One region of the Janthinobacterium sp. CG_23.3 genome, then DNA from elsewhere that is predicted to be linked to it. Evidence: predicted binding sites of a transcription regulator. Region 1 holds the regulator's gene; each other region holds the start of a gene.

Region 1 (7,734 bases):
TCGACAAGCAGGGGCCGTCGCTGCGCAAGGCGGCCAAGAAAACCGCCAAGCACCTGGCCTGGGGCGCGGTGGCGCTGTGGACCGGCTTCACCTTCGTCGGCTATTTCACGCCCATCCACACGCTGGCGCACGAGGTGGCCACGCTCAGCTTCGGGCCGTGGGAATGGTTCTGGGTGCTGTTCTACGCGCTGGCCACCTACGGCAACGCCGGCTGGCTGCGCGAGCAGGTCTGCAAATACATGTGCCCGTACGCCCGCTTCCAGAGCGCGATGTTCGACCAGGACACGCTGATCATCACCTACGACGTCAAGCGCGGCGAGCCGCGCGGCGCGCTCAACAAGAAGGCCACGCCGGCCGTCGCCGCCAAGACGGGCGACTGTATCGACTGCACCCTGTGCGTGCAGGTGTGCCCGACCGGCATCGACATCCGCCAGGGCCTGCAGTACGAATGCATCGGCTGCGCCGCCTGCGTCGACGCCTGCAACACGGTGATGGACAAGATCGACCGCCCGCGCGGCCTGATCCGCTACAGCACCGACCACGCGCTGGCCAACAATTTCAGCGTCGAGCAGATCCGCCAGCGCGCGCTGCGCCCGCGCGTGCTGATCTACACGGCGATCCTGGCCGTCATCACCGCCGCCGTGGTCGGCTCGCTGGCGCTGCGCACGCCGCTCAAGCTGGACGTGATCCGCGACCGCGGCGCGATGGGGCGCGAAGTCGAGGACGGCATGGTCGAAAACGTCTACCGCCTGCAGATCATGAACACCGCGGAGACGCCGCACCGCTACAAGGTGAAGGTGTCGGGCCTGCCGAGCCTGGCGCTGGTCACGCCCGACGAGGTCAGCGTCGGCGCCACCGAAACGCTGGCGCTGCCGGTGCGCCTGCGCGCCGCCCACGGCGCCGGGGCCAAGGGTTCCAACCAGATCGCCATCGAGTTGACGGCGCTCGACGACCCAAGCCTGCACGTGATGGAAAAAGCGGTGTTCTTTGTGCCGCGCTAAGCAATAAAGGAGAAACCATGTCGAACGTATTGCCATTGCGCCCCCTGGCGCCGGCCGAACGCCCCTGGTACACGCACCGCTGGCCGTGGTTGCTGATGCTCGGCCCCTTCATCGTCATAGTGGCCGGCAGCTACACCGGCTACCTGGCGTTTTCGCGCCAGGACGCGCTGGTGGTGGGCGACTACTACAAGAAGGGCAAGGCGATCAACCAGGACTTGCGGCGCGACCGCGCGGCCAGCGCGCTGGGGCTGACGGCGGCGCTGCGCTACGACGCCGCCAACGCCGTGCTGGTGGGCAAGATCGACAGCCACGGCCTGCCCTACAGCGCGCCGCTGCTGCTGCACCTGGCCCATGCGACGCAACCGGAGAAGGACATCAAACTGGCGGTCCAGCCCGACGCGCAAGGCAACTTCAGCGCGCCGCTGGCGCTGTTCGAGCGCAGCCGCTGGCAAGTGCTGGCGGAAAACGCCCGGCGCGACTGGCGCCTGGATGGCAGTTGGACCTGGCCGACGCAGCGCGCCGTGGCGCTGCGCAGCGATTGATGGGATTGCCGCAGGTCGGTTAGCCCAGCTCCGTTACACGGCGTGGGCCAGCCGACCGGCGTCGCCGGCGGCTTAGGCGCAAGCCTCCGGCGTACCGGCGGTAATCGCCTTCAGCATGGCCGGATTAAGGATTTCAATTTCGCGGTTGCTGACGCGCAGCCAGCCTTCCTTCTTAAACTTCGACAACAGCCGGCTGATGCTCTCGATGGTCAGCCCCAGGTAGTTGCCGATTTCCTCGCGCGACATGCGCAGCTGGAACGTGACGCTCGAATAGCCGCGCGCCTCGTAGCGCGAGCCCAGGTTGACGATGAAGGCGGCGAAGCGCTGGGTCGCCTGCATATTACCCAGCAACAGCATGACGCTTTGCTCGCGCGTGATCTCCTGGCTCATCATGCGGTGGAAATGGCGCAGCAGCGTCGGCATCTCGCCGAGCAGCTGTTCAAGGCTGGAAAACGGGATTTCGCACACCTCGCTGTCTTCCAGCGCCACCGCGTTGCAATGGTGGCGGTCGGCGCTGATCGCGTCCATGCCGAGCAGCTCGCCGGCCATCTGGAAGCCGGTGATCTGCTCCTCGCCGCCGGCGTTGATCTGGTAGGTCTTGAAATGGCCGAGGCGGATCGCGTACAGGTTGACGAACGGGTCGCCGATGCGGAACAGCGTGGCGCCGCGCGGCACCTTGCGGCGCCGGCCGATGATCTGGTCGAGCCGGTCCATATCGCCCATGTCCAGGCCCATCGGCAGGCACAACTGGTGCATGCTGCAGGTGGAGCAGCGCGCGCGCAACACCTCCACGGGAACGCGGGGCAGGGTCAGGGCGGGCAGTTCTGTGAGCATAGCGGGATATACCTATTCGGAGGCTGTCATGGAGTTTATCGCATCCCGACGTTACCAAGTGGCAATAGCCCACTAAACGACCCGGGGTTGGTCGATTTAATTATATGGCAACTACGCCGGGGCGGCCGCTCCCGACGCCAGGCGCCCGCCTCAGCCCACCAGATACTCGCGCGCCAGCAGCCGGGCGCAGTGCAGCCGGCTCTTGGCGGCGGCCGCCGTCAGGCCGAGCAGGGCGGCGATTTCGGCGATGCTCAGCTCGGCGAAATCGCGCAACAGGATCATGTGCAGATAATCGGCCGGCAGCGATTCGAGCGCGTTCACCAGGTCCAGCCGCAGGCCGGCCGTGTCCTGCGCGGCCAGCCAGCGTTCGGCGCGCTCGTCGTCGTAGGGAGCGTGGCGCAGCGCCAGACGGGCCAGCTTGCGGCACTCGTGCCGCACCACCTTGAACAACCAGCCGGAGAACGCCGCCAGCAGGCGCACCGAGCCGAGCCGGCGCGACAGCACCAACAAGGCCTCCTGGACGGCGTCGTCGACGTCGCTGAGCAGGCAGGAGCGCCGGGCGTAGCGGCGGATGTCGGGCTGGCACAGCCGCAGCAACTGCGCCAGCGCGGCGGGATCGCCGCCGTGGGCGGCGTCCAGCACCGGTCGGTGTTGCTCAGCGAGCGTCATCGGCGCGGCCGGCGCGGTCCAGGCGGCGCCCGAGCAGCGCGCACATCGGACAGAAACCGAACAGCCCGGAGGCGACGAGGCCGGCGCCGCCGAGCGCGAGGCCGACGCCGGCCGCGCCGCCAAGCGCGAGCACGCCGAAGGCGATCGCCAGCAGGCCGGCGACGGCGCGCAAGAGCCGCTCCCAACCCGGTACATTTTTCATATAGAACATATTTTTCCCTTTCGACGGTGGCGAGGACATCCCTCGGCTACTAAGAGGCGGGCCGCGGCGGTTTCGATTCGCCGAAAGAAAAATATACTGGCGCCGCGCCATTCTACCCGCTGGCGCGGCGCCCGGCATCGCGAGCCGCGGGCCGATCCGCGGCAGCGCCTTCGGCGAGGCGGTCGGCCGGCGGCGGTGGCGCCGGTGATCCTGGCGGCCGCCGCGCGGCAGGGTAGTGCTTGCTAAGTATCCTTATTGATAGCACAATTCCCGGGCGGCCTGAATGCCCGCGCGGGCGTCCATAAAGGAAAGCAATGAAGCCACTCGGGATCAAAGCGAAAGTCGCCCTGGCAACGAGCCTGACGTCGATTCTCATGATCGCGCTGGTCACCGTGGCCCAGATGCAGCGCATGCGCGAGGACTTCACCGGGGTCTTGCTGGCGCAGCAGAACGCGCTGGTGCGCAGTACCGCGACCGAACTCGACGACAAGTTGCAGATCCTCCTCGACGTCGTCGGCGCCAGCGCCAGGCAGCAGCCGCCCGAGCTGATGGATTCGCCGGAGAAGCTCAGGGCCCACTACGCGACGCGGGCGGTGCTGACGCTGTTCGACGACGTGCTGGTGCTCGACGCCCGCGGCCGCCTGATCGCCGACGTGCCGGCGGTGCCGGGACGGGCCGGCACGGACGCCTCCGACCGGGCCTTTTTCAAAACCGTGCTGCGCACGCGCCGGCCGATGATCGCCGAACCGGTGCTCGGCAAGACCAGCAAGCAACCCATCGTGCAATTCGTCGCCCCGGTGCTGGACGCGCGCGGCGAAGTGGTCGGCATGCTGATCGGCGTGCTGCGCCTGTACAAGGACAACGTGCTGGGCCGGCTGCGCAGCGCCAAGGTCGGCAAGAGCGGCTATTACTTCGCCATCACGCGCGGCGCGGTGCCGCTGTACGTGCTACACCCGGACGCCAGCCGGCTGCTGCAGCCGCGCGCGGCCAACGCCAACGCGCTCACCACGCGCGCGCTGAAGGAGGACGGGGCGGACTCGGCGGTCAGCAGCAACAGCCAGGGCGTGGCAATGATCTACAGTTTCAAGACGCTGAAGTCGGCCGACTGGACGCTGGGCGCCGCGTTGCCGCTGCGCGACGCCTTCGAGCCGCTCGACGGCGCCTTGTACCGGCTGGCGGCGTGGAGCGCCTTCGCCTCGCTGCTGGCGGCCGCCGCGCTCGGCTGGCTGACGCTGCGCCTGCTGTCGCCGCTGGTGCGGCTGCGCGACGCCATCCGCGGCCTGCGCGCCGACGCCAGCCAGTTCGTGCCGATCGGCGTGGCCAAGCACGACGAAATCGGCGAGCTGACGATGGCCTTCAACGAGTTGATGAGCGCGCGGCAGGCGGCCGACGCGCGCCTGCAAAGCCTGATCGAATTCGCGCCGAACGCGATGGTCGTCGTCGGCGCCGACGGCCGCGTCGAAACCTTCAACCGCCAGGCCGAGCGCTACTTCGGCTACCGCCGCGACGAGATCGTCGGCCAGGCGGTGGAAACGCTGATGCCGGCGCGCTACCGGGCCCGCCACGCCAACGCCCGCAAGGGCTTCCTCGACACCCGCCTGAGCGCCGAGCCGCGCGTGATGGGGCGCGGCCAGGCGCTGTTCGGCCTGCGCCGGGACGGCAGCGAATTCCCGCTCGAGGTCAGCCTGAGCGCGGTGCAAACCGACCAGGGCACCAAGGTGCTGGCGGTGATCGCCGAAATCGCCGAGCGGCTGCGCCTGCAGGTCGAGGTGCAGGCCCGCGCCGCCGAACTGGTGGACGAGCGCGACCGCGCCGAGGCGGCGAACCGGGCGAAAAGCGATTTCGTCGCCAACATGAGCCATGAAATCCGCACCCCGCTGAACGCCGTGCTGGGCATGGCCTACCTGCTGGGCAACACCGCGCTGACCGCCGAGCAGCGCAAATACCTGACCATGGTGCGGGTTTCGGGGCAGTCGCTGCTGGGGATCCTCAACGATGTGCTCGACTATTCGAAGATCGAAGCGCGGCGCATGGAACTGGCGCCGGTCGAGTTCGACCTCGACGAGGTGATGAACACGCTGGCGACGACGATGACGATGAACGCCGGCGACAAGGAGCTGGAACTGGCGATCGGCGTCGACGCCGACGTGCCGCGGCGCCTGCGCGGCGACGCGCTGCGGCTGCAGCAAATCCTGGTCAACCTGGCCGGCAACGCCATCAAGTTCACGCCGCTGGGCGAGGTGCTGGTCGGGGTCAGCCTGGAGCGGCGCGACGCGGCCGGCGCGCGGCTGCGCTTCGAGGTGCGCGACACCGGCATCGGCATGAGCGCGGCGCAGCAGGCGCAATTGTTCACCGCCTTTTCGCAGGGCGACGAGAGCATCACGCGGCGCTTCGGCGGCACCGGGCTGGGGTTGGCGATCAGCAAGCACCTGATCCGCTTGATGGGCGGCGAAATCGCCTTCGACAGCGCCGAGGGCGGCGGCAGCAACTTCTGGTTCAGCCTGCCGTTCGAGGTGCTGCGCGAGCAGGAGGGCGCGCGCCGCAAGCCGGCGCTGGGCCAGTTGCGCCTGCTGGTGGCGGACGACAACCGCACCAGCCGCGAACTGATCGGCAAGCTGATCCACGCCTGGGGCTGGGAGGTCGACGAGGTCGACTCCGGCGCGGCCGCGCTGGCGCTGTACCGGCGCCGCCAGGCCGAGCGCGCGCCGTACGACGTCGTGCTGGCCGACTGGCACATGCCGGAGATGGACGGCCTGGCCACGGCGAAGGCGATCCGCCAGGCCGCGTCCGGCCAGAAGCAGCCGATCGTGGTGATGGTCAACGCCTTCGCCCGCAACCGCCTGGAGGAAATCTCCAGCGCCGCCGAGGCCGACGTGGTGCTGATGAAGCCGATCACCGGCTCGAGCCTGTTCGACGCGCTGCACCAGGCGCTGACGACGCCGGACGGCGGCGACGAGCAGATGATCTTGAACCGCAACCTGGGCCAGCACCTGCGCGGCGTGCACTTCCTGCTGGTCGAGGACAACCTGCTGAACCAGGCGGTGGCGCGCGGCATCCTCGAGCACATGGGCGCGACGCTGGACGTGGTCGGCGACGGCCTGCAGGCGGTCGAGCGGCTGCGCGCCGAGGCGCAGCGATACCACATCGTGCTGATGGACATGCAGATGCCGGTGATGGACGGCTTCAGCGCGACCCACCTGATCCGCACCGAACTGCGCCTGACGCTGCCGGTGATCGCCATGACGGCGGGGGTGCTGGCGTCGGAGCGCGAACGCTGCATCAGCGCCGGCATCAGCGACTTCATCGCCAAGCCGGTGGTGGTCGAGGAAATGCTGGAGGTGATCGACCGCAACTTGCCGGGCCGGGCGGCGACCGCGCCGGCCGTGGCCGCCATCGCCGCGCCGGCGCCGGCGCCGAAGCCGGAGCCGGACGAACAGGTATTCTCGATGGCGCCGTTGATGCGCGTGCTGGGACGCGACGCCAAGGGCCGCGGCATCCTGCGCAAGATGGTGGCTGAAGCGCTGGGCAACGGCATGGCGCCGCTGCGGCAGGCCGAACTGGCGGTGCGCGAAGGCCGCTGCGACGACGCCGCGCGCACGCTGCACAGCCTGCGCGGCGCGGTCGGCACGCTCGGCACGAAGCGCCTGATCAGCGCCTCGCTGGAAGCCGAACGCGCCATCGCCGGGCAGCGCCACGCCGAGGTCGCTGCCCTGCTGGCGCTGGCCGGCGCCGAACTGGAGTTGGTGCTGGCGCACGCCAGAGCCTGGCTCGACGGCTTGCCGGAGTAGCGCCGGCCGTCACACCCTCAGGGTTTGCCCCCGGGTACCGCCCTTGGTTTTCAGCGTTTCCGCGCCGAAGCCGCCTAACTTACAGGCCCCAAGGTTGGCCCGGATGTTTCACGTGGAACGTTGGCCCCAGGTGTTTTCGTAGACCAGCTCGCCGATCGCGCGGCGCGTGTCCCAGCCCTCGGTTTCCAGCATCGGCGCCGGGTAAAACTCGGCGACCGGGGCGATGCACAGGATCGCGATCGGTTTGCTGCCTTCGGGCATGTGGCACAGCGCCCGCAGTTGCGCCGGATCGAACAGCGACACCCACCCCAGGCCGATGCCCTCGGCGCGCGCGGCCAGCCACATGTTTTGAATCGCGCAGGAGGCCGACGCCAGGTCCATCTCCGGCATCGTGCGGCGGCCGAACACGTATTGCTCGCGCTGGTCGGTCAGGCCGACCACCAGCAGTTCGGCGCACGACAGGATGCCCTCGACCTTGAGCTTCATGAAGTCCTCGGCGCGCTGCCCCAGCGCCTCGGCGGTGAGGATGCGCTCGGCCTCGACGTGGGCGTGGATGCGCTCGCGCAAGGCGCGCTCGCCGACGCGCAGGAAGCGCCACGGTTGCATGAAGCCGACGCTGGGCGCCATGTGGGCCGCGCCGATCAGGCGCTCCAACTGGCCGGGCGCCAGCGCCTCGGCGCTGAAGTGGCGCATATCGC
Region 2 (7,734 bases), on a different contig from region 1:
GTCCGCACGCCCAGCTCGCGGCGCACCGGCGCGGCGTGCTTCATGGCGGCGTGGTGGTTCGGCGCGAACATGAAGCCGATGCCGGTTTGGGCGATCGACTGGGCGATCTGCTCGGGCGCCAGATTGATGTTGGCGCCCAGCGATTCGAGCACGTCGGCGCTGCCGGACGAGGACGAGACGCTGCGCCCGCCGTGCTTGGCCACGCGCGCGCCGGCGGCGGCGGCGACGAACATCGAGGCGGTCGAGATGTTGAAGGTGTTGGCGCCGTCGCCGCCGGTGCCGACGATGTCGAGCAGGTTGGTGGTGTCGGCCATCGGCACCTTGGTGGCGAATTCGCGCATCACCTGCGCGGCGGCGGCGATTTCGCCGATGGTTTCCTTCTTCACGCGCAGGCCCATGGTCAGGGCCGCGATCATGGTCGGCGACATGTCGCCCGACATGATCTGGCGGAACAGGTGCAGCATTTCGTCGTGGAAGATTTCGCGGTGTTCGATGCAGCGCAGCAGCGCTTCTTGATGGGTGATCGGCATGGTGCTTCCTTCTTCAGTGATGGCGCAGGAGAGACGAGCGGAGTAGACGGGCCGGCGCGGCGCGCGCGCCATTGGCGCGCGGCGGCCTCCCGCTCAGCGCGTCAGGAAGTTCTTCAGCAGCGCGTGGCCGTGTTCCGACAGGATAGACTCGGGGTGGAACTGCACGCCCTCGATGTCGAACTCCTTGTGGCGCACGCCCATGATTTCGCCGTCGTCGGTCCAGGCGGTCACTTCCAGGCAGGCCGGCAGCGTCGAGCGTTCGATCGCCAGCGAGTGGTAGCGGATCACCGTGAAGGGGCTCGGCAAGCCCTTGAAGACGCCGACGCCGGTGTGGGCGATCGCCGAGGTTTTGCCGTGCATAACCTGCTTGGCGCGGATCACCTGGCCGCCGAAGGCGGCGCCGATGGCCTGGTGGCCCAGGCAGACGCCGAGGATCGGCAGCTTGCCGGCGAAATGCGTCAGGATGGGCACCGAGACGCCGGCCTGCGCCGGGGTTTTCGGTCCCGGCGAGATGCAGATGCGGTCCGGTTGCAGCGCTTCGATCCCGGCCAGCGTGATCTCGTCGTTGCGCACCGTGCGCACGTCTTCGCCCAGCTCGCCGAAATACTGCACCAGGTTGTAGGTGAAGGAGTCGTAGTTGTCGATCATCAGCAGCATCTTAGAACTCCCCATCCAGGCCGTCTTGCACTTGTTCGGCGGCGCGCAGCACGGCGCGCGCCTTGTTTTCGGTTTCCTGCCATTCCATTTCGGGGATCGAGTCGGCGACGATGCCGGCCGCGGCCTGCACGTACAGCATGCCGTCCTTGATCACGCCGGTGCGGATGGCGATCGCCACGTCCATTTCGCCGCCGAACGACAGGTAGCCGCAGGCGCCGCCGTAGATGCCGCGCTTGGTCAGCTCCAGCTCGTCGATGACTTCCATCGCGCGCACTTTCGGCGCGCCCGTCAGGGTGCCGGCCGGGAAGGTGGCGCGCAGCACGTCCAGGTTCGACAGGCCTTTTTTCAGGGCGCCCTCGACGTTCGAGACGATGTGCTGGACGTGCGAGTATTTTTCAATCACCAGGCGGTCGGTCACCTTCACGCTGCCGATTTCGGAAATGCGTCCGAGGTCGTTGCGGGCCAGGTCGATCAGCATCACGTGTTCGGCGATTTCCTTCGGATCGGCCAGCAGCTCCGCCGACAGCTCGGCGTCGCGCTCCGGCGTGGCGCCGCGCGGACGGGTGCCGGCGATCGGGCGCAGCGTCACTTTCTTGCCGCCATCGGCGGCCGTCTCGTTGCGCACCAGGATCTCCGGCGAGGCGCCGATGATCTGCATGTCGCCGAAATTGTAGAAGTACATATACGGCGACGGGTTCAGCGAGCGCAGCGCGCGGTACAGCGTCAGCGGCGAGTCGACGTAGGGCTTGCGCAGGCGCTGGCCGATTTGCACCTGCATCAGGTCGCCCGCCATCACGTATTCGTGGGCCTTGGCGACCGCCTTCAAATAGTCCTCCTTGCTGAAGTCGCGCATGGTCTCGGTGCGCACCGAGCTCGACGTCACCGGCGCGTCGACGCCGCGGCGCAGCATCATGCGCAGGTCCTTCAGGCGCTGGCGCGCCTTCGAGAACGACTCCGGCTGGGTGGTGTCGGCGTAGACGATCAAGTACAGCTTGCCCGACAGGTTGTCGATCACCGCCAGTTCCTCGGTCACCATCAACTGGATGTCCGGCAGGCCCAGGTCGTCCTTGGGCATGCTGTCGGCCAGTTTCTTCTCGATGTGGCGCACGGTGTCGTAGCCGAAGTAGCCGGCCAGGCCGCCGCAAAAGCGCGGCATGCCGGGGCGCAGCGCCACCTTGAAGCGGGCCTGGTACTGTTCGATGAAGTCGAGCGGGTTGCCGTCGTGGCTCTCGATGACGGCGCCGTTCTTGACGATTTCAGTATGGCTGCCGAAGCTGCGCAGCACCGTCGTGGCGGGCAGGCCGATGAAGGAAAAGCGGCCGAAGCGCTCGCCGCCGACCACCGATTCAAGCAGGAAGGTGTTCTTGCCGCCGTTCTGGGTCTGCGCCAGCTTCAGGTAGAGCGTCAGCGGGGTTTCGAGGTCGGCGAACGCCTCGGCGATCAGCGGGACGCGGTTGAAGCCTTCATTGGCCAACGATTTGAATTCGAGTTCGGTCATGTTTCTCTCCATGCCGCCAGGTTTGCGTGTGGCGGTGGGTTTGCAAAAAACCTGCCGGATGCGCGTGGGCAGCCGACAGCAATCAAAACGGGGTTACTTAGCCCAGGATTGCCAGCGTCGCCAAAGCCAGGCCTCAATCGAGCCGGTTTGGGTAACATTGTGTTTTTTGTCGAGAAACATGTTGTGTGTGGTCAGTGTGCGGGTTGGTTGTGCAGACTAATTAAGTGAGCGGCTACAAGCAGCGTGTCAACTATACCATCTGAATCGGTTTCATGTATAGAGTGTCCGTGATTGTACCCGTAGGGCACCGTCAACACCGGGCAACCCGCAGCCCGCGCGGCCTGCGCGTCGTTTGACGAGTCGCCGATGGCCACCACTTGCGCCGGCGCCAGGTCGAAGTCGGCGCACACTTGCGTCAGCGGTAGCGGGTCCGGTTTCTTGCGCGCCAGCGAGTCGCCGCCGTAGACGATCTCGAAGTAGCCGGCCAGGCCTTTTTGTCGCAGCAGGGGCAGGGCGAAGGCGATCGGCTTGTTGGTGACGCAGGCCAGGCGCAGGCCGGCCGCCTTGAGCGCGTCCAAGCCGGCCAGCACGTCCGGGTACAACACGCTGACGTCGCCGTTGACGGCCAGGTAGTGGCGCTGGTAGGCGTCCATCGCCGTGGCGAAGCGCGTTGCCACGCCGGCCTCGTCGAAGTCGAGCGCCAGCACGGTGCGGACCAGGTTTTCCGAACCCTTGCCGACCATCAGCGTGATGCGTTCGGCCGTCATCGGCGCCAGGTCGAACTCGGCGCGCATCTGGTTGATGGCGACGTGGAAGTCGGGCACGGTGTCGAGCATCGTGCCGTCCAGGTCGATGATGGCGGCGCGCACGCCGCCCAGAACGTTGGCCGCCGTCATCTTAGACGCTCGCCAGTTGCGCGCGCATGGCGTCGATCACCGCCTTGTAGTCGGGCTGGCCGAAGATGGCCGAACCGGCGACGAAGGTGTCGGCGCCGGCCGCGGCGGCGGCGGCGATGTTGTCGATTTTAATGCCGCCGTCGACTTCGAGCATGATGTCGCGGCCCGATTCGTCGATCATGCGGCGCGCCAGGGCGATTTTCGTCAGCGCTTCCGGGATGAAGGACTGGCCGCCGAAGCCCGGGTTGACCGACATGATCAGGATGATGTCGATCTTGTCCATCACGTGGTCGAGGAAGTGCAGCGGCGTGCCCGGGTTGAAGACCAGGCCGGCCTTGCAGCCGTTGTCGCGGATCAATTGCAGCGAGCGGTCCAGGTGCTCCGACGCTTCCGGATGGAAGGTGATGATGTTGGCGCCGGCCTTGGCGAAGTCCGGAATCAGGCGGTCGACCGGTTTGACCATCAGGTGGACGTCGATCGGCACTTGCACATGTGGACGAATGGCCTGGCAAACCAAAGGTCCGATGGTTAGGTTGGGAACGTAATGGTTGTCCATGACGTCAAAATGTATGATGTCTGCGCCGGCGGCGACGACGTTGCGCACTTCTTCGCCTAAACGGGCGAAATCGGCGGACAGGATGCTGGGGGCGATGCGGTATGTAGGCATGGTCAGGGGCGGGCTAGGTGAAAGATGCGCTATTTTACGCCCGGCGGCGGTGTTGCGCTCCGGCTATACCTGTTTTAATCGCCGCTTGCAGCCCGCTTTTAGCCCGATTGCCGCCCGCTTTCAGCCCGCTGGTTGCGCGTTGGCGTCGCCCCGGCTTGCGTCTATTTGCCGGCGACACCTTGCGCCCGGCCGCGTTTTGGGGTGCAATGGCAGGTCATTGACAATGTCACATGCCCGCATCGGCGGGCTGGCACAGCTTACTTGAGGAATTTCGATGGCTTCTTATGAATTTACTGTTTCCGTCCGCACGCAATATCTGCCGGAACAGTCGGACCCCGACCGCACCAGTTTCGTGTTCACCTATTCGATCACGATCAAGAATAGCGGGACGGTCGGCGCGCAGCTGATCTCGCGCCACTGGGTCATCACGGACGCCAACAACCACATCGACGAGGTGCGCGGCCTGGGCGTGGTCGGCCACCAGCCCTTGCTGCAACCGGGCGAGCAGTTCGAGTACACCAGCGGCACCGCGCTGGCCACGCCGCAGGGATCAATGGTCGGGGAGTATTTCTGCGTCGCCGAAGACGGCCACCAGTTCGAGGCCAAGATTCCGGAATTCGTGCTGTCGCTGCCGCGCACCCTGCATTGATTACTGCCGGCCCGGGGCGGCCCGCATCGCGGCCGCCCGCCTATTGCATCTTCACTTCTGTCACTCGATTTTGTCGCCGGGCTTGTGCTCGGGCAATTGCTTTTTCTGCGCCGGACGGTTCGGCTTGCGGCCCGAATACATGGTCCACCAGACGATGAAGACCAGCAAGAAAAACGCAAACACCGCTTCCAACATTAATAGCCACATATCATTCCCCATGTCATTTTCACGCAGTAGTTTACTCGTTTCGATGGGCGCCGTCGCGCTTTCCCTGGCCGCCTGCACCAGCACGCCGGTGCCGCCCGCGCCGGTGCACATTCCCGCGCCGATCGTCAAGCCGGAGCCGGCCAAGCCCGCCGCCGCGCCGGCCGTCGCCAGCGCCGCGCCGGCGCCGCAGTTCGTGCCGGTCGGTTTCGCCGCCTTGCCGGGCTGGAGCCGCGACGACATGCGCGCGGCGTGGCCGGCGTTCATGGCCTCGTGCGGCGTGCTGGTCAAGCGCGCCGACTGGAAAGAGGCGTGCACCATCGCGCGCCAGGTCAACGCCGGCGAGGAACGCGCCATCCGCCTGTTCTTCGAAACCTTTTTCGTGCCGCACCAGGTGCTGGCGGCGGACGGCGCCAACAGCGGCCTGGTCACCGGCTATTACGAACCATTGCTGCACGGCGCGCGCAAGCGCGGCGGGCCGTACCAGACGCCGCTATATAAGGTGCCGGAAGACATGGTCAGCGTCGATCTGGCCAGCGTCTACCCGGAGTTGAAGGGGATGCGCCTGCGCGGCCGCCTGGTCGGCAAAAAAGTGCTGCCCTACGCAACCCGCGCCGAGATCGAACGCGCCACCGAGGTGACGGGCAAGGAATTGATGTGGGTCGAAGATCCGGTCGAAGCGTTCTTCCTGCAGGTGCAGGGTTCGGGTCGGGTGCAACTGGCCGACGCGCAGGAAACGGTGCGCGTTGCCTACGCCGACCAGAACGGCCACCCGTACAAGTCGATCGGCAAATACCTGGTGGAGAAGGGCGAGCTGACGGCGGACCAAGCCTCGGCGCAGGGCATCAAAGCCTGGATCGCCGGCCATCCTACGCGCCAGCAGGAATTGTTCAACGCCAATCCCAGCTATGTGTTCTTCAAGGAGGAGCGCCTGCCGGACCCGAAAGTGGGGCCGAAGGGCGCCTTCGGCGTGCCGCTGACGCCGCAGCGTTCGGTGGCGGTCGACGCCACCTTCCTGCCGCTGGGCGCGCCGCTGTTCCTGTCGACCACGCAAGCGAACAGCGACATCCCGATGCAGCGCCTGGTGATGGCGCAAGACACCGGCGGCGCCATCCGCGGCGCGATCCGGGTCGACTACTTCTTCGGCTTCGGCGCCGAAGCGGCGGAAAACGCCGGCCGCATGAAACAGAGCGGCATGGTGTGGGTGCTACTGCCAAAGCAAGCGCCAAAACGCTAAGAAAAAGCCAGCGCCTGCAAGCCGCGAGAGGCGCTGCTTTAAGCCAACATTGTCGGGTAACGGCCCTTGGGCTAACCCGATGAAAACCTCGGTCCTAGCGCAACACCATCACCGGCAGCGTGGTATGCGCCAGCACCTTCTGCGTTTCGCTGCCGAGAAACAGCTTATTCAAGCCCTTGCGGCCGTGCGAGGCCATCATAATAATGTCGCATTGATACTTCTCCGCAGTCGCGACGATTTCCTCGTACGGACTGGCCGACAGGCTCACCACGCCTTCGAACGGCACCTGGGCTTCGCGCGCGGCAACGCCGACCTTGTCGAGGTTGCGCTGCGCCGTCTCGTGCATCTCGCGTTCGTACTGGCCGGCGTCGAAGACGGCGCCACCGTCGCTCATCGGCGAAAATGGAAACGGCTGCACCACGCTGATGCCGATGATCTTGGCGTTATTCAGCTGCGCAAACCGGATCGCCGTGACGGTGGCCTTTTCTGATAATGCGGAGCCGTCGGTGGGCAGTAGGATAGTGTTGAACATGGAATTCTCCGGTGGATGTACACAAGCCAGCTTATGGAAGTGAGGCGAAAAAAACCTTGATGCATATCAAAGCCGTGCAAATCCAGCCTCCTGCTGCCTGATGTCCGAGTGTAGGCTGCCGCGCCGATTCAGGCGCGCACGGTATGCAGCGGCGAGGCAAGCGGCATCGCCTCCAGGCCGTTACCAGCACCGCGAACGGCTGTGAGTAATTGCACATACTCGCGGAAGGGGGGTAAACGCTACAATCGCCGCTACCGTGTTCCACCCATAGGAGAGCCTTATGCAATACGAAGATCTGATTATCGAAATTCACGACAAAGTAGCGCTGATTCGCCTGAACCGCCCGAAAGCGCTCAACGCGCTGAACGAACGCATGATGAACGAGCTGGGCGACGCCCTATACAAGTTCGACGCCGACGCCAGCATCGGCTGCATCGTCCTGACCGGCAGCGAGAAAGCGTTCGCCGCGGGCGCCGACATCGCGGCGATGGCCGACTACACCTATCCGGACACCTTTAAAGACAACTACATCACGCGCAACTGGGAACACATCCTGCGCGTGCGCAAGCCGGTCATCGGCGCCGTCGCCGGCTACGCCTTGGGCGGCGGCTGCGAACTGGCGATGATGTGCGACTTCATCATCGCCGGCGACAACGCCAAATTCGGCCAGCCTGAAATCAAGGTTGGCGTCACCCCGGGCGCCGGCGGCACCCAGCGCCTGCCGCGTACCATCGGAAAAGGCAAGGCCATGGACTTGCTGCTGACGGCCCGTACCATCGACGCCGCCGAAGCGGAGCGCATCGGCCTGGTGTCGCGCGTTGTTCCCGCCGACAAGCTGATGGAAGAAGCGCTGGCTGCGGCCGC
Region 3 (7,734 bases), on a different contig from region 1:
CAGGTTGCCGGTCGGGGTGGCGTCGTCGCTCAAGCCGCCGTACGACACCTGGTGCTTGGTGGCCAGGCTTTCGACGAAGAAGGAGTAGGTGCCGGGCGCGGCGGTGGGCGCCGCCGTGGCGCTGCCGATGGCCGGGTTGCTCAGCGTGCCGGCCTGGGCCATCAGGGTCTTGTTGGCCGTCAGCGCCGTCAGGCTGGTCTGGTAGGCGGTGATCGCCGTCTTCAAGCTCGTCAGGGCGCTCGCCGTGGTCGCGGCGCGCCTGGTCTGGAAGGTGATCAGGGCTTGCTGGTCGACGGTGTACTTGTCGGTCCAAGCCTTGGCCGAGGCGTCGACGTTGTACGGTACGGGGGCGGTGGTGGTCATGACGGACTCCTAAAAAGGGAAACTCAATGTATACCTGAGTACAAGGCGACCAAATCCGCGCGCCGCTGAAATGATTTCCACAAGAAACTTTATTTAGCCTGGCCGCGGAACCAGAACTGCGTCGCCACCTCGTCCTGGCGCTTGGCGTCGCGCCGGTGTTGCTCGCCGTCGGCGTCCTTTTGTTTTTTTTCCAACACCTGGCCGAGCACCTCGCGCTTGGCCCAGGCGGCGTTCAGCGCGCGCTGCGAGTGCGCCATGTTGGCCTCGTGCAGGTGCAGGTCGGTGCGGTGCAGGTCGACCATGTGCATCACCGCCTGCTTGTAGTTGCCGCAGTTGACCGACAGCGCCAGCGGCAGCGCGCCGGAGGCGCCGCTGCCGGTGTACAGGCCGGTCAGGCGCTCGAGGTTGCGCTGGTAGCGCTCCTTGACCTGGGTCTGCGCCGCCATTTCGCCTTGCAGGCGTTCGACTTCGGTGTTGCGCAGTTGCACCAGGGTGGTCAAATTTTGAATCGTGTGCGAGCTTGTCATGCCATCATCTCTTCGAGTTGGACTACACAAGGGACCAGGGGCGCCTCTTCCTTCGTGCCCTGGCACAGGAACGCTTCGACCCGCGGGTGCAACTGCACCGCCTGGTCGGTGAGCGGGTCGGCGCCGGGCACGTAGGCGCCCAGCGGAATCAAATCGCGCACGCGGGCGTGGCGCGCCATCGACGCCTTCAAGGCGCGCGCCGCCAGCATGTGCGGCTGGCTGATCACCTGCGCCATGCAGCGGCTGATCGAGGCGGCGATATCGATGGCCGGGTAGTGGCCGCGCTCGGCCAGCTCGCGCGTCAGCACGATGTGGCCGTCGAGGATGGCGCGGGCGGTGTCGACGACCGGGTCCTGCTGGTCGTCGCCCTCGGCCAGCACGGTGTAGATGGCGCTCATGCTGCCTTCCTGGTTCTCGCCGTTGCCGGCGCTCTCGACCAGTTGCGGCAGCGCCGAGAACACCGACGGCGGGTAGCCGCGCGTGGCCGGCGGCTCGCCCAGCGCCAGCGCCACCTCGCGCAGCGCCATCGCGTAGCGCGTCAGCGAATCGACCAGCAGCAGCACGTGCTTGCCCTGGTCGCGGAAGTGCGCGGCGATCGAGTGGCACAGTTCGGTGGCCATGATGCGCATCAACGGCGACTCGTCGGCCGGGGCGATCACCAGCACGGCCTTTTTCAAGCCCTCGACGCCGAGCGATTTTTCGACGAATTCGCGCACCTCGCGCGAGCGCTCGCCGATCAGGCCGACGACGACGACGTCGGCGACGGTCTGGCGCGTGATAATGCCCAGCAGCACGCTCTTGCCGACGCCGCTGCCGGCCATCAGGCCGACGCGCTGGCCCTTGCCCAGCGTCAGCATGGCGTTGATGGCGCGCACGCCGACGTCGAGCGGCTCGTCGACGGGTTTTTTCTTCAGCGGATGGACCTTGGGCGGGGTCGATTCGAGCACGTGCTCGCCGGTCAGGCGGCCCAGGTCGTCGATCGGCTCGCCCAGGCCGTTGACCATGCGCCCCAGCCAGGACGGGCCGATTTGCAGGTTGGCCTTGTCGGGCAGCGGCAGCACGCGCGCGCCGGTGGTCATGCCGGTGGCCTTCTTGAACGGCATCAGGAACGACAGCTTGTCGCGGAAACCCACCACCTGGGCGTCCATCCACTCGCCGTTGACCGATTCGATCTGGCAACGCTGGCCGGTGTGCAGGCGGCACCCCGCGCTTTCGAGCAGCAGGCCGGAGGCGCCGACCAGGCGCCCGGTGGGCGTGGCCACCGGTACCGCGTCGATCTCGAAACTGCGCAGGGAGTCGGCGATCATGACGTCACTTCCTCGTCGGCGTGGTCGGCCGCCAGTTGCAGGTGGCTGCTGACCTGGTCCATGCAGGCGGCCAGGCGCTGGTGGCAGCCGGCGTCGACTTCGTTGTCGCCGGCCTTGATGCGGCACTCGCCGGCGTCCAGGCGGGCGTCGGCGATCAGGTTCCAGCGCTTGGCGCGCTTCGGATCGAGTTCGCTGATGCGCTTGAGCTCCTCGGGGTTGAGGAAGACGTCGATTTCCTCGCGCGTCGGCGGCATCGACGCCAGCGTCTCGTCGACCAGGGCCAGCAGTTGCACCGGTTGCAGCGCCAGTTCGGCGCGGATGACCTGGCGCGCCACCTTGGCCACCAGGTCGACGACTTCCTTGCGCTGGGCGGCGCGGTAGTCGGCGCGCACCTTCTTCAAGTTCTTCAGGATGGCGTCGACCGGGCGCGCCAGGCGGTCCAGCGCGACCAGGGTTTCGTTGCGGCCCTCTTCGCGGCCCTGGGCGGTGCCGTCGCTGCGCCCGGCGTCGTAGCCGTCCTGCTGGCCGCGCACCAGGCCGACCTCGTAGCCGTCGCGCTGGCCCTGCTCGAAGCCCTCCGCCACCGAGGCTTGCCACTGGCCGTCGGTGTCCTCGGAGCGCTGGCCGGCGGCGATGAACTGCGACAGCGGCGGGAAGCGGTAGGAGCGGAAGGAGTGCTTCATTCGACCACCGCCTCGGCGAACAGTTGCACTTCGATCTCGCCGGCGTCGGCCAGGCCCTTGACGGTGGCCATGATTTCGCGGCGGGTCTGCTCGATGCGGCTCAGCGGCACCGGGCCGGAGCGGCGCATCATGTCCTCGAAGCTTTGCGCCTGGCGCTTCGGCATGGTCTTCATGACGGCTTCGCGCACCAGCGGCTCGGCGCCCTTGAGGGCGATGGCCCACAGTTCCAGCGGCACGTCCTCGAGGATGCGGGTGATCGCCACCTCGCTCTGGCGCGACAGGATGAAGAAGTCGTACATGCTCAGTTCGATCGCCGCGACCACTTCCGGGTCGTGGGCGCGCAGCAGTTCGACCATGTCGGAGCGGTTGCCCGGCAGCCGGTTGAGGATCTCGGCGACCTGGCGCACGCCCTCGACGCTGGTGCTCTGGGTGTCGAAGGTCGACAGGCAGCGCCCGACCAGCTCGTCCAGTTCGCTCAGCAGGTCGCGGTCGATCTCGTCCAGGCGCGCCAGGTTCAGCAGCACCAGGTCGCGCCCCTCGACCGGCAGCGCGTCGAGGATCTGGCCGGCCAGCGCGGCCGGCAGGAAGGCCAGGAACACCGCCTGCATCTGCACGTGTTCGTTGACGATGTACTCGGCCAGCCATTTCGGCGAGGCCCACTGCAGGCGCGCCATCTTGGGGCGGATGGCGTCGCCGTAAATATTGTTGAGTACGCTATTTGCGATGTCGCTGCCCAGCGCCAGGTCGAGCGCGCGCTTGAGGTAGGTGCGCGAGGCGCCGTGCACGCCGCTTTGCTGGCGGTAGTCGTCGAAGAAGGTCTGCATCGCGTGTTTGACCGACTCGACCTTGATGCCGCTCATGCGCGACATCACCTGCGTAACCTCGAGCAACTCCTCGCGCGACAGGCAGCGCAGCACCGCCGCGGCCGGCTCCTCGCCTATGCTCAGCAGCACGATGGCGGCCTGCTCGACCGGGGACAGGGCGATCTCGTCGTCGTCGTCGCGCTCGTTCATGTTATTGGTTTCGGCCATTTTTCTGCATCCATTGTTTGACGACTTCGGCGACCCGTTCGGGTTCCTTCTCGGCCAGCACTTTCAAATGGTCGACCATCACGTCGACCGCCGAGCCGGGCGGCGGCAGGTCGTAGTTTTCCAGCAGCGGCACCACCGGCATCGGGCTGCTCGCGGCCATGCCCGGCAACTGCGGCGCGCCCGGCGCGCCCAGCGCGGCGGCGCCGCCGCCCGAGGCGCCGTTGGCGGCGGCGCCGGCCTGCGCCAGCGTGGCCTCGACGTTTTGCATCATGGGCGGCGTCAAGCGTACTGTCAACAAGCGCAGCAACGGGCGCACGATCAGCAAAAAGCCCAGCAAGGCGCCGACCAGGTAGATCGCCCAGCTGCTCATGTCGACGACGTTGTCGCGCTCTTCCCACCACTGCGCCGCCGGCGCCTTGGCCGGGAAGCTCAGCGCCGACACCGCCAGCACGTCGCCGCGGCTGGCGTTGATGCCCAGGCCGCTGCGCAGCATCTTGTCCATATTCGCCATCTCCGTCGCGTTCCAGCCACTTTTCGGGTTGGGCGCGGCGGCGCTGTTGAGCACCACGGCGACGCTGAGCTGCTGCAGGCGGCCGCGGCTGCGTTTGATCTGGGTGATGCTGCGGTCGTAGGCGAACTGGCGCGAGGTGGCGTTCTTGTGCGCCGAGCCCTCGTCGCCGCCCTTGTTGGCGTCGGCGCCGGCGGCGCCGGGCGCGCCGGCCGGCGCCGGCACGCCGGCGGCCGGGGCGCGGTTGCTCAGGCTGCCGGGCACGCCCAGCACCATGCGGTTGCGGTCCTGCTCCTCGCGGGTGGCCTCGCTGGTCACCTTGGGCGCCTCGCCGTATTTCTCCAGCGTTTCCTCGATCTTGTCGTTGTCGACCGCGGCCGTCACGCTGACCTTGAAATTATCCTCGCCGATGACCGGTCCCAGCAGATCCTTGACGTTGCGGCGGATCTCGTCCTGGATGCGCTTGGCGTTCTCGTTGCCCTGGTTGCCGGCCTCGAAACCCTCGCTCAGGTCGATGCGCGCCGACAGGTAGTTGCCGGCCTGGTCGACCAGGCTGACGCGCTGCGGGCTCAGGCTGGCGACGCTGCCGGCGACCATGTTGATGACGGCGGCGATCTGCTCGGGCGCCAGCGTGCGCCCGGGTTTGGCCGCCACCACCACCGAGGCCGACGACTTCTCGCCGTCGCTGGCGACGAAGGAGGTCGACTTGGCGATGGACAGGTGGACGCGGGCCGAGGCGATCGCGTCCAGGCTCATGATGCTTTGCGCCAACTCGCCCTCGAGGCCGCGGCGAAAGCGCACGTCCTGGACGAACTGCGACACGCCCAGCGGGTCGCTCTTGTCCATCAGCTCCAGGCCGGCCGGCAGTTGCGCCGTGACGCCCTTGGAGGCGAGCATCATGCGCACCTTGCCCAGCTGGGCCTCGGGCACCAGCACCTGGCCGCTGTCGGGATGCAGGCGGTAGGGCACGTGCTCGGCGTCGAGCGCGTTCATCATCTCGGTGACGGCGACTTTCTCGCGGTTGCCGAAGACCGGCTTGTAGCCGGCCTGGTCGCGCCAGAAATACATCATTACCATGGCGGTCAGGCCGATCGCCAGCAGCAGCAGCGGCGCCAGGGTTTTCAGCAGCGCCGGCGAGGCCGAGGGCAGGCCGGCGCTGCGCCAGCGCGCGATGGCGGACTTGAAGGGGTTGTTCACGTGTCGGTCTTTCGGATCGGCTTACAGGGGCAGCTTGATGAGTTCATCAACCGCGCCCATGACCTTGTTGCGCACTTGCATCAGCATGGAAAACGACAGGCTGGCTTGCTGGCTGGCCAGCATGGCGCCGACCAGGTCGTCGCTCTTGCCACTGTCGACCTCGCTCATGCGCTCGGCCGCCATGCGGTCGTCGTTGTTGACCCGCCCCAGCGCGTCCTGCATGCTCTGCGAAAACGAGGGGCCGGCGCCGGCGCTGCCGTCGAGCAGGGCCGCCGGCGCCACCTGGGGCGCGGCGAGGTTGTGGGCGGCGTTTTGCAACGCCGCCAAATCGGCCTTGATCAGACCCGCCAGTTCATTCGCCATCTTGGACCTCTTTTGTCACGTTCGCTGCCATGGTTGCCGCCCGCGCCGCCCGGACACGCTGGGGTGTCGGTGCGCGCGCGGGACGGCGCGTTGTGGATGGGGGCGGATGGGCGCCGCGCCCGCGCCGCCCATGCCGTTATCGGCCGCCCGGCCGGCCACTTGAGCCCGTTTTTAACTTGAGCCCGTTTTTACATGGACCGGGGCCGGCCCCGCCCATGCCGGCGGCGGCACGGCAATGTCAGCTACGACATGCCTATGATAAACCTGCTGTAAATCAACGGTAATAAAAATTCACGGCAATATCGATAATTAAAATCGCCGCGCGAATGGCATATCGCCGACGCGCTCGCCGGCACGGCTGGGACGGAATTTTATCCTTCCAAGCTTACCTGCTGGCAACTATATTGTAAAGGGTGATTTGCCCCGTGGGTATTGATGCGTGGCAATAATCGTCAAATTGATGTATCGTTTACTTCCGAGATCATCGGACTTTAAGTTACGATGCGTTAAATGGTCCGGCAAGGGCAATCACAATTGCCGCCGGAATTTCGCGCGATCCGTATAATTGCTTCGCCACCGACGTGATCTGACATGACCATTCCATGACCAATATAACCAAGACAGATTCCACGCCGCAGCACCAAGTGCTCGATTCCTGCCTGCTGGGGCGCCCTGTCCACCTGCTGCACGTGTTCGCCGCGCAACTGCGCGACGACCTCGCGGGCGCCATGCGCCTGCCGCTGAGCCGGCGCTACTGGGGCGCCTACCAGGTCGACGCCGTCGCCTTCAGCCGCATCGACGGCGAGGCGCCGCGCGGACGCTGGCTCAGCTTTGGCGACCAGCACGGCCAGATTGGCTTCCTGCTCGAACGGCAAGTGCTGCTGGGCGTGCTCAACCAGCGTTACGGGCGCAGCGGCGCCAAGGCGGCCGCCGCGCCGGACCCGCAGACGGTGCGCGTGACCACCACCGAGGAACGGCTTGCCGTTGTTCTTGGGCAACACATGGTGGCCGCCCTGCTGGCGCGCGTGCGCCACAACCTGGCCGCGCTGGACAAGGCGGCGCCGCTGGGCATCCCCGCCGCCGCCGAACTGTCCGCCGCGCCCGGCACGGCGCCGGCGCGCGGCAGCTGGGTGGTCGGCGTCGGCGTCAGCGACGGCGCCGCCGGCGCCGGCATCGGCGGCCAGTTCTGGTTCGCGCTCGACAAGGCCGCCATGGCCGACGTCTTGCACGGCCTGCTGCCCGAGCGCGAGCAGGCCAAGAAGGCCCTGAAGAGCGTGCGCCCGCTGGCCGCGCGGCTGCAGGTGACGCTGGAGGGCCGGCTGGTCAGCAAGGAGGTGCAGCTGGGCGCGCTGTTCGACCTGCGCGTGGGCGACGTGATCCCCGTCAGCCTGAACCGCACCGACGTCATGCTGGCCGATTCGCGCCTGTTCACGGCGGCGGTGTCGGAACACAAGGGCAAGCTCTGTTTAACCTCATTTGAAGATGTCGAATAATATGAATATGAACGAAACCAACCAGGGCGACGACATGCTGGGGGACCTGGCCGACGACATGATCATCGAGCAGGTCAGCGACATCAGCGACGTCTCGCCGGCGCGCACGCGGCGCGACATCCCGCAAATGATGCGCAAGATCCCGGTGACCCTGACGCTCGAGGTCGGCTCGGCCCGCATTTCGCTGCAAGAATTGATGGCGATCGGCCCGGACAGCGTGATCGAACTCGACATGCTGGCCGGCGAACCGCTGGTGATCAAG
Region 4 (7,734 bases), on a different contig from region 1:
TGCGCTCGACGTTGCCCTCGACCCGGCCGGGGATGCCGGGCCAGTCCTGCGGCCGGATGTGGGCGGCGAAGGCCGACACCTGGAAGTAGTCTTCGACGTCGATGGTCATGGCGTTGCGCAGCGCGGGGGTCGGCATCGCTCACTCCTGCTCGGCCAGGACCGGCTCGGCGCGCGGCGCCGGCGCCGCCAGCCACTGGCCGACGGTGGCGGCGATGCGTTCGGCGGCGTGGCCGTCCCAATAACGCGGCACGCGCCCGCGCTTGCCGCCGCCGGCCAGGATGGCCTCGCACAGCGCCAGGATCACCGCCGGCTCGTGGCCGGCGATGGTGTTGCTGCCTTCGCTGACGGTGATCGGGCGCTCGGTGTTGGCGCGCAGCGTCAGGCAGGGCACGCCCAGCGCCGTGGTCTCCTCCTGGATGCCGCCGGAGTCGGTCAGCACCAGACGGGCGTCGCGCATCAGGCCGAGCATTTCCAGGTAGCCCAGCGGCGGCAGCAGCACCACGCGGGCCGGGTCGAGCATGTCTTTCAGACCGAACTGGTCGAGCCGGGCGCGGGTGCGCGGGTGCAGCGGGAACAGCACCGGGACGCGGGCGCCGAGCGTCGAGGCGGTGTGCAGCAGGCCGCTCAGGCGGCTGCGCTGGTCGACGTTGGCGGGCCGGTGCAGCGTCAGCACCGCGTGGGCGCCGGCGTTGGGCTGGCAGCGGTAGCGCCGCAGCGTCTCCGCCAGCGGCACCGCGTGCGGCAACTGGCGCTGCAGCGTGTCGATCATGACGTTGCCGGCGAAGTGGATGCGCTCGGCGGCGATGCCTTCGCGCAGCAGGTTGTCGCGCGCCCCGGCCTCGCTGGTAAACAGCAGCTCGGAGAGTTGGTCGGTCAGCAGCCGGTTGATTTCCTCCGGCATGCTGCGGTCGAAACTGCGCAGCCCGGCCTCGACGTGCAGCACCGGCACGCCCCTTTTCGCCGCCACCAGCGCGCACGCCAGCGTCGAGTTGACGTCGCCGACCACCAGTACGGCACTGGGACGGTCGCGCTCGAGCACCGGCTCGAAACGGCGCATCACCTCGGCGGTCTGGGCCGCGTGGCTGCCCGAGCCGACGTCCAGGTTCAGGTCCGGCGCGGCCATGCCGAGCGCGGCGAAGTGCTGTTCGTTGAGGGCGTTGTCGTAGTGCTGGCCGGTATGAACCAGCGTCAGCCGCGGCGCCGGCTGCAACTCGCGCAGCGCGGCCAGGATGGGCGCCATCTTCATCAGGTTGGGACGGGCGGCGATGACGCAGACGATGTGCGGCGGGATCGGGGTACGGTGGCTCATGGCGGTTTCCTACAGCAAGAAGTTGAGGCTGGCGTTGATGGCGTTTTCACGGTAGTCGCCGCCGCGGTTGCTGGCGTGGCGCACCCGGCGCAGTTCGAGCGTGCCGCTGACCTTGCGCTGCAGCTGGCGGCTCAGGCCGACGCTCAGGGCAGCGTTGCTGTCCTTGCGCCCGACGTTGAGCGAGGTGACGGTGGCGTAGGCGGCGCTGACGTTGACGTTGCTGCGCGCCGACAGGCGCCAGTTCCAGCCGGCGTTGGCGGCGACCTGGCGGGTGCGCTCCTCGAGCGCGAAGTCGATCGCCGGCAGCAGCGCGCTGTCGATGCCGCCGCTGCTCTGGGCGCTGCGGCGGGTTGCCGTCAGGCCCAGCACCAGCGTGCTTTTCGCCGTCGCCGAGGCCATCGCCAGCGCGGCCCGGCGCTGCAGGAAGTAGCGCTGGCTAAAGTAGTTGACGGCGCCCGCGTCCGGGCCGAGCAATTGCGAGAAGCGCACGAAACTGTCGACGCGCTGCTGGCGCAGCTGCGGGTCGGGGATGGCGCCGCGCCACAACTGGTTGAGCATGCTCGCGGTGGCGCTGTCGGACAGGCGCAGCCATTCGCTCGGCGTGCTGCTGATGTCCTCGTGGTAGCCGAGCGACCAGCTGGTGTGGCGGCTGCGGTGGTTCAGGTCGAGCGCGTAGGTGTTGCCGAAAAAACGCTTGCCACCGCTGAGCGCGACGCTGCTGCGCGCCGACGGATACCAGCTGGCGCCGAGCAGCCAGAAGCCGCCGCTGGACGCGGCGCCGCCGGCCGGGCGGTAGCCGGCGTCCTCGTGGCCGGCGCTGGCGAACAGGCCGACGCGGCTGCTCAGATGGTAGCGCAGCGACAGCGTCGCCTTGTCCATGCGCACCGTCTCGCGCTGGCGCGCGCTCGTTTCGCGGCGGTCGAGGTGGGCTTCCCAGCCCAGGCCGCCGGCGCCGGTGTCGCCGACCAGGTCGAGCAGCAGTTCGTCGGTCGCGACGGTGAGCAGCTCGCTGCCGTTGCCGACCCGTTCGTGGGCGTAACGCAGCTCGGCGCTGCCGACGCCGCGCACCTGGTGGCGCAGATAGGGGCTGACGCGGCCGGCCCGCACCGTGCTCTGGTTGGTGTCGGCGGCGACGTTGTTGAGCGGCTGCGGGCCGAAGGCCGACAGCCTGTTTTGGCCGACGCTGGCGCGCAGGTCGAGAAATAGCCAGTCCTCCAGCAGCTCGGCGTTGGCGTCGCCCTGCAACTGGTGCTCGGTGCGGTCGCCGCGGCGCGTGTAGAACAATTGTTGCAGGCGGTAGGCCAGGTCCACGCGCAGGCGCTGGCTGCGGCCGCGCACCACCACGGACGGCGAAATTTCGGTGATGAAGTCGTCCTTGGCCTGGGGCGCCGGCGCCAGCAGGACGTTGTCGGTGTAGCCCTCGCTCAGGCGCAGCGCCGGCACCACGCTCCAGTCGGCGGCGCCGGCGCGCGGCGGCGCCGCCAGCGCGACGGCCAGCGCGACGGCCAGCGCGGTCGGGGCGGCGGCGCTCGGGCGCCGCGGTGGCGGCCGCCGCTGGCTAGTCGTAATAGCCATAGTAGTCGCCGCCGGGAAAGGCGCGGGTTTTGTTGTAGATCAGGTTGACGTGGGCGCAGCCCTCGATTTGCCGCAGCGCCTCCTTGACCGCGTGCTGGGTGGTGGTTTCGGCCTCGACCACCAGCACCACCTGGCCCATCTGCGCCGCCAGCACGTTGGCCTCGCTGGTGATGAGCAGCGGCGGCGAGTCGAAGATGACGATGCGGTCGGCGTAGCGGCTGGCGATGTCGGCCAGCAGCGCGCTCATGGTGCGGCTGGCCAGCAATTCGGTGGCGTGCTTGTTGCTGCGCCCGGCCGGCAGGATACTCAGCGTGGCGACGTTGGTTTTCATGATGACGTCGGACAGTTCCAGCTTGTCGCTCAGCAGGAGGTCCATCAGGCCGGGCTGCGCGCCCAGGCCCAGTACCTTGAGCACCGACGGGCGCGCCACGTCGGCGTCGACCAGCAGCACCGTGATGTCCATCTCCATGGCGATGCTCATGGCCAGGTTGACGGCGCAGTAGGTCTTGCCCTCGCCGGGCAGGGCGCTGGTGACGACGATCAGGTTGCCGTGCTTGATCGGGCCGACGCTGCCGCCGCCGCGCACGTTGCGCAGCAGCGGCCGCTTGATGATGCGGAAATCCTCGGCCACCGAGGTGCGCCCGCCATCGTGGGTGACCATGCCGAGTTGTTGCAGCCGCGCCAGGTTGATCTCGCAGTACTTGGCCGGCGCCGCCGCACCCGGCTCGGCGGCGCCGCGCAGGGCGGACTCCAGCGCCGGGTCCAAGGCCGCGCCAGCGGCCGGTCCGGCCATGGCGGCGGGCGTGTCCTGGCCGTACGCCGCGCGCGCCTCGGCCACCTGGGGCGCGGCCGCCGCCGCGTTGGCGACCGGGACACAGGTCGCCGGGACCGGCCCGGCGGCGGCGTCGAGCGTGTCGGCCGGCGCGTGCTCGGGCCGGGCGCCGGGGGCGGACTGTTCGTATTTGCTCACCATGTCACCTCATGCGATGGTTGCGCGCGCCGGCGGCGCCGCGGTGCTGCCAACGACGCCGCCGCGGCGGCCGGCGCCTAGAATTTGAGCAGCAGTGTCGACATGACCCCGCCGTACAGCACGAACAGCACGACCACGCAGGCGCCGAAGCCGTATTTGTCGCGCGTGCGCTTGACCTTTTCGGCATCGGTCCAGTTCATTGACACCGTGCCCAGCACCGGCAAGCCGGTGGCCTCGCGCAACTGGCCCGGGCTCAGGAAGGTCGGACGGATCTGGCTGACCAGCAGGGCGGCGGCGCCGCCGGCCACCAGCGCGCCGGCCAGCACCACGCTCAACAACAAGGGCCGGTTCGGGCCGATCGGCCGGAACGGCACCGTCGGCGGGTCGATGATTTTGAAGGTCATCATCTCGGTCGTCGAGCTGAGATCGCCCGACAGCTTGGCGACCTCGCGCCGGCCCAGCAGCTTGTCGTAGTTGTCCTTGTTGATCAGATAGTCGCGGTTCAACTGGGCCAGTTGCGATTCGACCTCCGGCACGGCGGTGCTTTGCGCCAACAGGCGCTCGTAGCGCGTCGTGTATTCGTGCACCCGCGCCTTGTAGGACGCGACGCGGGCGTCGGCCTCGGTCAGCGCCACCTTTAACTGTTGCAGCATTGGGCTGTAATTCTTGCCGGGATCGGCGCCGGCCGAGCGCGTCTTGGCCTCGTCGAGCTTGCGCGCCTGCAATTGGGCGATCAGGCGCTTGGTGGAGATGATGTCGGGATGCGCCTCGGTGTACTGCATGCGCAGCGCGTCGAGGTTTTTGTTGAGCGCCGCGATGCGCCCGTCGATTTCCGGATTGTCGATCACCGCCACGCTCGTTTCCAGGTCGAGCACCGGTTCGTCGCCGGAAATCTGGCTGTGGATGGCGTTGCGCCCCTGTTCGGCCTCGACCAATTCAAGCTTGGCGTTATTCAGGCTGTCCGACGCCATTAATAACTGGCTGCCGTAATCGATGCCCTGGCGCGGCAGCAGCAGGGTGTTTTTCAATTTGAAATCCTTGACCAGGTTCTCTGCGGCGACCAGCTTTTGTTCATAATTGCGGATTTGCTCGTCGAGGAATTTGACCGCCTTTTGCGAATCGCCCTGTTTGCCCTTGAAACTGCCTTCGACGAAGATCGTCAATAGCGACTGGACCACGTCGCGCACCAGTTTCGGGTTCTTGTTGTTATAGGTGATGGTGTAAATGTCGTAGGTATTGGTGCCGCCGATTTTGATACGGCTCATGAGCTCGTCGAGCTGCTGCTCGTGGTCGCGCGTGGTCTTGGCGTCGAGGTCGAGGTCGACCATGCGCATGACCCGCTCGACGTTCGGCCGGCTGAGCAGGGTGCGGCTCATGATCGACACCTGCTGCTCGACGTTGGGGACGCTGGTCATGCCCTGCAGCAGGGGCTTGAGGATGCTCTGGGTGTCGACGAAGACGCGCGCCGTGGTCTGGTAGTCGTCCGGCATGCTGGCCACCTTGATCCAGCCGAACACGGCGACCAGCCAGGCGGCGATGACGGCGTGCCAGCGGTATTTCCATATCCCTTTTAAGCTGGCTATTAACTGCTCGATCAATTCCTCCATGCTGCAGTCTCCCGAGGGTATTCAGTTTCCAAGGCCTGGTAAGCGCGCGCCTGGCCGATTCGGCGGCCAGCGCGGCCGGCGCCGGATTGCGCCTGGAACGTGAATGGTCAAATGGCAGAATAATCGGCTTGCGCGCACCGGCCGAATTGGCCGGTTGTGAACAAAGTATATGGCCGGCCCCGGGTGAATCCCGTCGAACCTGTGGCCTTGTTGATGCATGTCAAGAGCGGCGGGGAGCATCTTCTGAATCATATAAAAACCGGCGTTTGTGTCGTTCGTATCAAAACAAACCGCGCCGGCGCGGCATAAGGTGGCCGTTGGCGAGCGAATAAAAAAGGCAGCGCCGACGGGCCGGTGCTTATCGACGCGCCGAGGTTCGATCCATTATCGGAAAAGGGGCATCCATGAAACTGCAACGGCGTGAGTTCGCAAAAAACCTGGTCGGCGCGGCACTCGCGCTCGGGCTGCTCGATGGCTGCGCCACGCGCGCGCCCACGGCGGCGCCGGAGGAGCCGCCGCCGAGCGGCGACTATCTGATCGGGCCGGGCGACTCGGTGAATATCATCGTCTGGCGCAACCCCGAGGTGTCGCTGACGGTGGCGGTGCGCCCGGACGGCAAAATCACCACGCCGCTGGTGGAGGACTTGCAGGCCAGCGGCAGGACCTCGAGCGAATTGGCGCGCGACATCGAAAAGGCGCTGGGGAAATTCATCCAGCAGCCGGTGGTCACCGTCATCGTCACCGGTTTCGTCGGCCCTTACTCGGAGCAGATCCGCGTCATCGGCGAGGCCGCCAAGCCGCAGGCGCTGTCGTACCGCCTCGGGATGTCGCTGATGGACGTGCTGATCGCGGTCGGCGGCATCACCGAATTCGCCGCCGGCAACAAGGCCAGCATCATCCGCGTCAAGGACGGCAAGCAGCAAACGCTGCCGGTGCGCTTGGCCGACTTGCTCAAGAACGGCGATATTTCGGCGAACGTGTCGATGCGCCCGGGCGACGTGCTCTTGATCCCGGAAAGCTTCTTTTAGGCGGCGCGTGAGGGGCGTCCCACACGGCGTTTCAAGCGTACCCGGCTGTTTAACCTTGCCGTCGAGAAGGTTTTTCGCTGATATTCGGCGCCGGCGGCGCCGTGCCGGCGTTTGTGTGGGAAACACCTGGGCCGGCGCAACTTTGACGCTTTCCACTGCGACAATCCCCCCGTCCGCGCGGATAACTATTTTCAAAATCTGGGAACTTTCCACGCTTTTCCGATGTCACATGGCTTTGGGTTCAGCTCGCCTTTCCTTTCCGGGGCGGCTTGCCGCCACACCATGTGAGGAGAAAAGATGCGCCACCAGGACCAACCCATCATCTCTTTCGAGACTGCCGCCGCCCTGAGCGATCTGGTGGTCGGCGAAGGGAACGTCGATCCCGCTTTCGAGCACAACCTGGACCAGCAACGTTTCAATATTCGCATGGCCAATTCGCGTGGCAGGCGCGAGGCCGCCAGCCTGCTGATCAAGAAAATGTACGGCTGGCGCGGTTATGCGGTGGATCCGGGCGCCAGCCACGCGCTCAACAAGATCACCCTGTTTGCCGAGACCGAAGGCGCGACCGTGGGTACCATGACGCTGTGCCTGGACGATGACACCGGTTTGCCGGCCGACGAGAACTTCCGCGACAAGCTCGACGGGCTGCGCGAGCAGGGCCGGCGCCTGTGCGAGCCGTCGCGGTTGGCCATCGACAAGGGCGTCACCAAGCGCGTGTTCGCCGCCCTGATCCATATTTCCTACATCTACGCCCACAATATCCACGGCTACAGCGACTATGTGATCGAAGTCAATCCGCGCCACGTGGTGTTTTACAAACGCATGCTCGGCTTCCAGGACTTCGGCGGCGAACGCCAGTGCACGCGGGTGGGCGCGCCGGCCGTGCTGCTGCGGCTTGACTTGGCGTACATGGGCGAGCAGATCCGCAAGTATGGCGGCTTGATGGAGTTGCACGGCGGCGAGCGCTCGTTCTATCCGTATTTCTTTCCGACCTGGGACGAGCCGGGCATTACCGAGCGCCTCAAGGATGGCCGTAACTGAGCGGGCCCCACAGGGCCGCCGGCGCGCGCCTGGGGCTCACTTGGGGCGGGCCAGGTCGCGAATGAAATTGCCCGGGATCGCGTAGGTGATGCCGCTGGGCGCCGTAATGGCCGCCTCCTTGAGTCCCTTGACGTAGACCATGTTGATGACGCCGTACACCAGCCCGGTCTGTGGATCGTAGAGCGGGCTGCCGCTGCTGCCGGG

Evidence for each region. Region 1 encodes FNR, which switches genes on or off when oxygen is low (the NO sensors DNR and NnrR bind a similar motif). Its sites were predicted from a motif close to TTGATNNNNATCAA; they were not measured.
Region 2: ACFDR9_RS25710 (universal stress protein) is a predicted target of FNR. The motif match lies at 6,927-6,940, and genes of this name have one in related genera.
Region 3: ACFDR9_RS17230 (FliM/FliN family flagellar motor switch protein) is a predicted target of FNR. The motif match lies at 6,412-6,425, and genes of this name have one in related genera.
Region 4: ACFDR9_RS11570 (XrtA system polysaccharide chain length determinant) is a predicted target of FNR. The motif match lies at 5,672-5,685, and genes of this name have one in related genera.

The regions. Positions count from the first base shown of each region.
Region 1 covers NZ_JBJXIB010000018.1:21,524-29,257, reverse strand. The annotation lists gene ccoG (cytochrome c oxidase accessory protein CcoG) at 1-1,001, shown strand, start outside; gene ACFDR9_RS07115 (FixH family protein) at 1,019-1,543, shown strand; gene fnr (fumarate/nitrate reduction transcriptional regulator Fnr) at 1,616-2,377, opposite strand; gene ACFDR9_RS07105 (sigma-70 family RNA polymerase sigma factor) at 2,528-3,046, opposite strand; gene ACFDR9_RS07100 (DUF2892 domain-containing protein) at 3,033-3,257, opposite strand; gene ACFDR9_RS07095 (response regulator) at 3,563-7,036, shown strand; gene bluB (5,6-dimethylbenzimidazole synthase) at 7,145-7,734, opposite strand, start outside.
Region 2 covers NZ_JBJXIB010000174.1:294-8,027, reverse strand. The annotation lists gene trpD (anthranilate phosphoribosyltransferase) at 1-530, opposite strand, end outside; gene ACFDR9_RS25745 (aminodeoxychorismate/anthranilate synthase component II) at 624-1,187, opposite strand; gene trpE (anthranilate synthase component I) at 1,189-2,685, opposite strand; gene ACFDR9_RS25735 (phosphoglycolate phosphatase) at 2,877-3,581, opposite strand; gene rpe (ribulose-phosphate 3-epimerase) at 3,583-4,248, opposite strand; gene apaG (Co2+/Mg2+ efflux protein ApaG) at 4,523-4,897, shown strand; gene ACFDR9_RS25720 (hypothetical protein) at 4,958-5,104, opposite strand; gene ACFDR9_RS25715 (murein transglycosylase A) at 5,115-6,338, shown strand; gene ACFDR9_RS25710 (universal stress protein) at 6,433-6,870, opposite strand; gene ACFDR9_RS25705 (enoyl-CoA hydratase) at 7,151-7,734, shown strand, end outside.
Region 3 covers NZ_JBJXIB010000074.1:20,034-27,767, reverse strand. The annotation lists gene fliD (flagellar filament capping protein FliD) at 1-363, opposite strand, end outside; gene ACFDR9_RS17260 (flagellar FliJ family protein) at 453-890, opposite strand; gene fliI (flagellar protein export ATPase FliI) at 887-2,197, opposite strand; gene fliH (flagellar assembly protein FliH) at 2,194-2,880, opposite strand; gene ACFDR9_RS17245 (flagellar motor switch protein FliG) at 2,877-3,911, opposite strand; gene fliF (flagellar basal-body MS-ring/collar protein FliF) at 3,895-5,616, opposite strand; gene ACFDR9_RS17235 (flagellar hook-basal body complex protein FliE) at 5,638-5,979, opposite strand; gene ACFDR9_RS17230 (FliM/FliN family flagellar motor switch protein) at 6,582-7,472, shown strand; gene ACFDR9_RS17225 (FliM/FliN family flagellar motor switch protein) at 7,531-7,734, shown strand, end outside.
Region 4 covers NZ_JBJXIB010000039.1:4,132-11,865, forward strand. The annotation lists gene ACFDR9_RS11550 (XrtA system polysaccharide deacetylase) at 1-136, opposite strand, end outside; gene wecB (non-hydrolyzing UDP-N-acetylglucosamine 2-epimerase) at 140-1,309, opposite strand; gene ACFDR9_RS11560 (TIGR03016 family PEP-CTERM system-associated outer membrane protein) at 1,319-2,884, opposite strand; gene ACFDR9_RS11565 (XrtA-associated tyrosine autokinase) at 2,868-3,857, opposite strand; gene ACFDR9_RS11570 (XrtA system polysaccharide chain length determinant) at 3,932-5,461, opposite strand; gene ACFDR9_RS11575 (XrtA/PEP-CTERM system exopolysaccharide export protein) at 5,866-6,489, shown strand; gene ACFDR9_RS11580 (N-acyl amino acid synthase FeeM domain-containing protein) at 6,787-7,530, shown strand; gene ACFDR9_RS11585 (serine protease) at 7,567-7,734, opposite strand, start outside.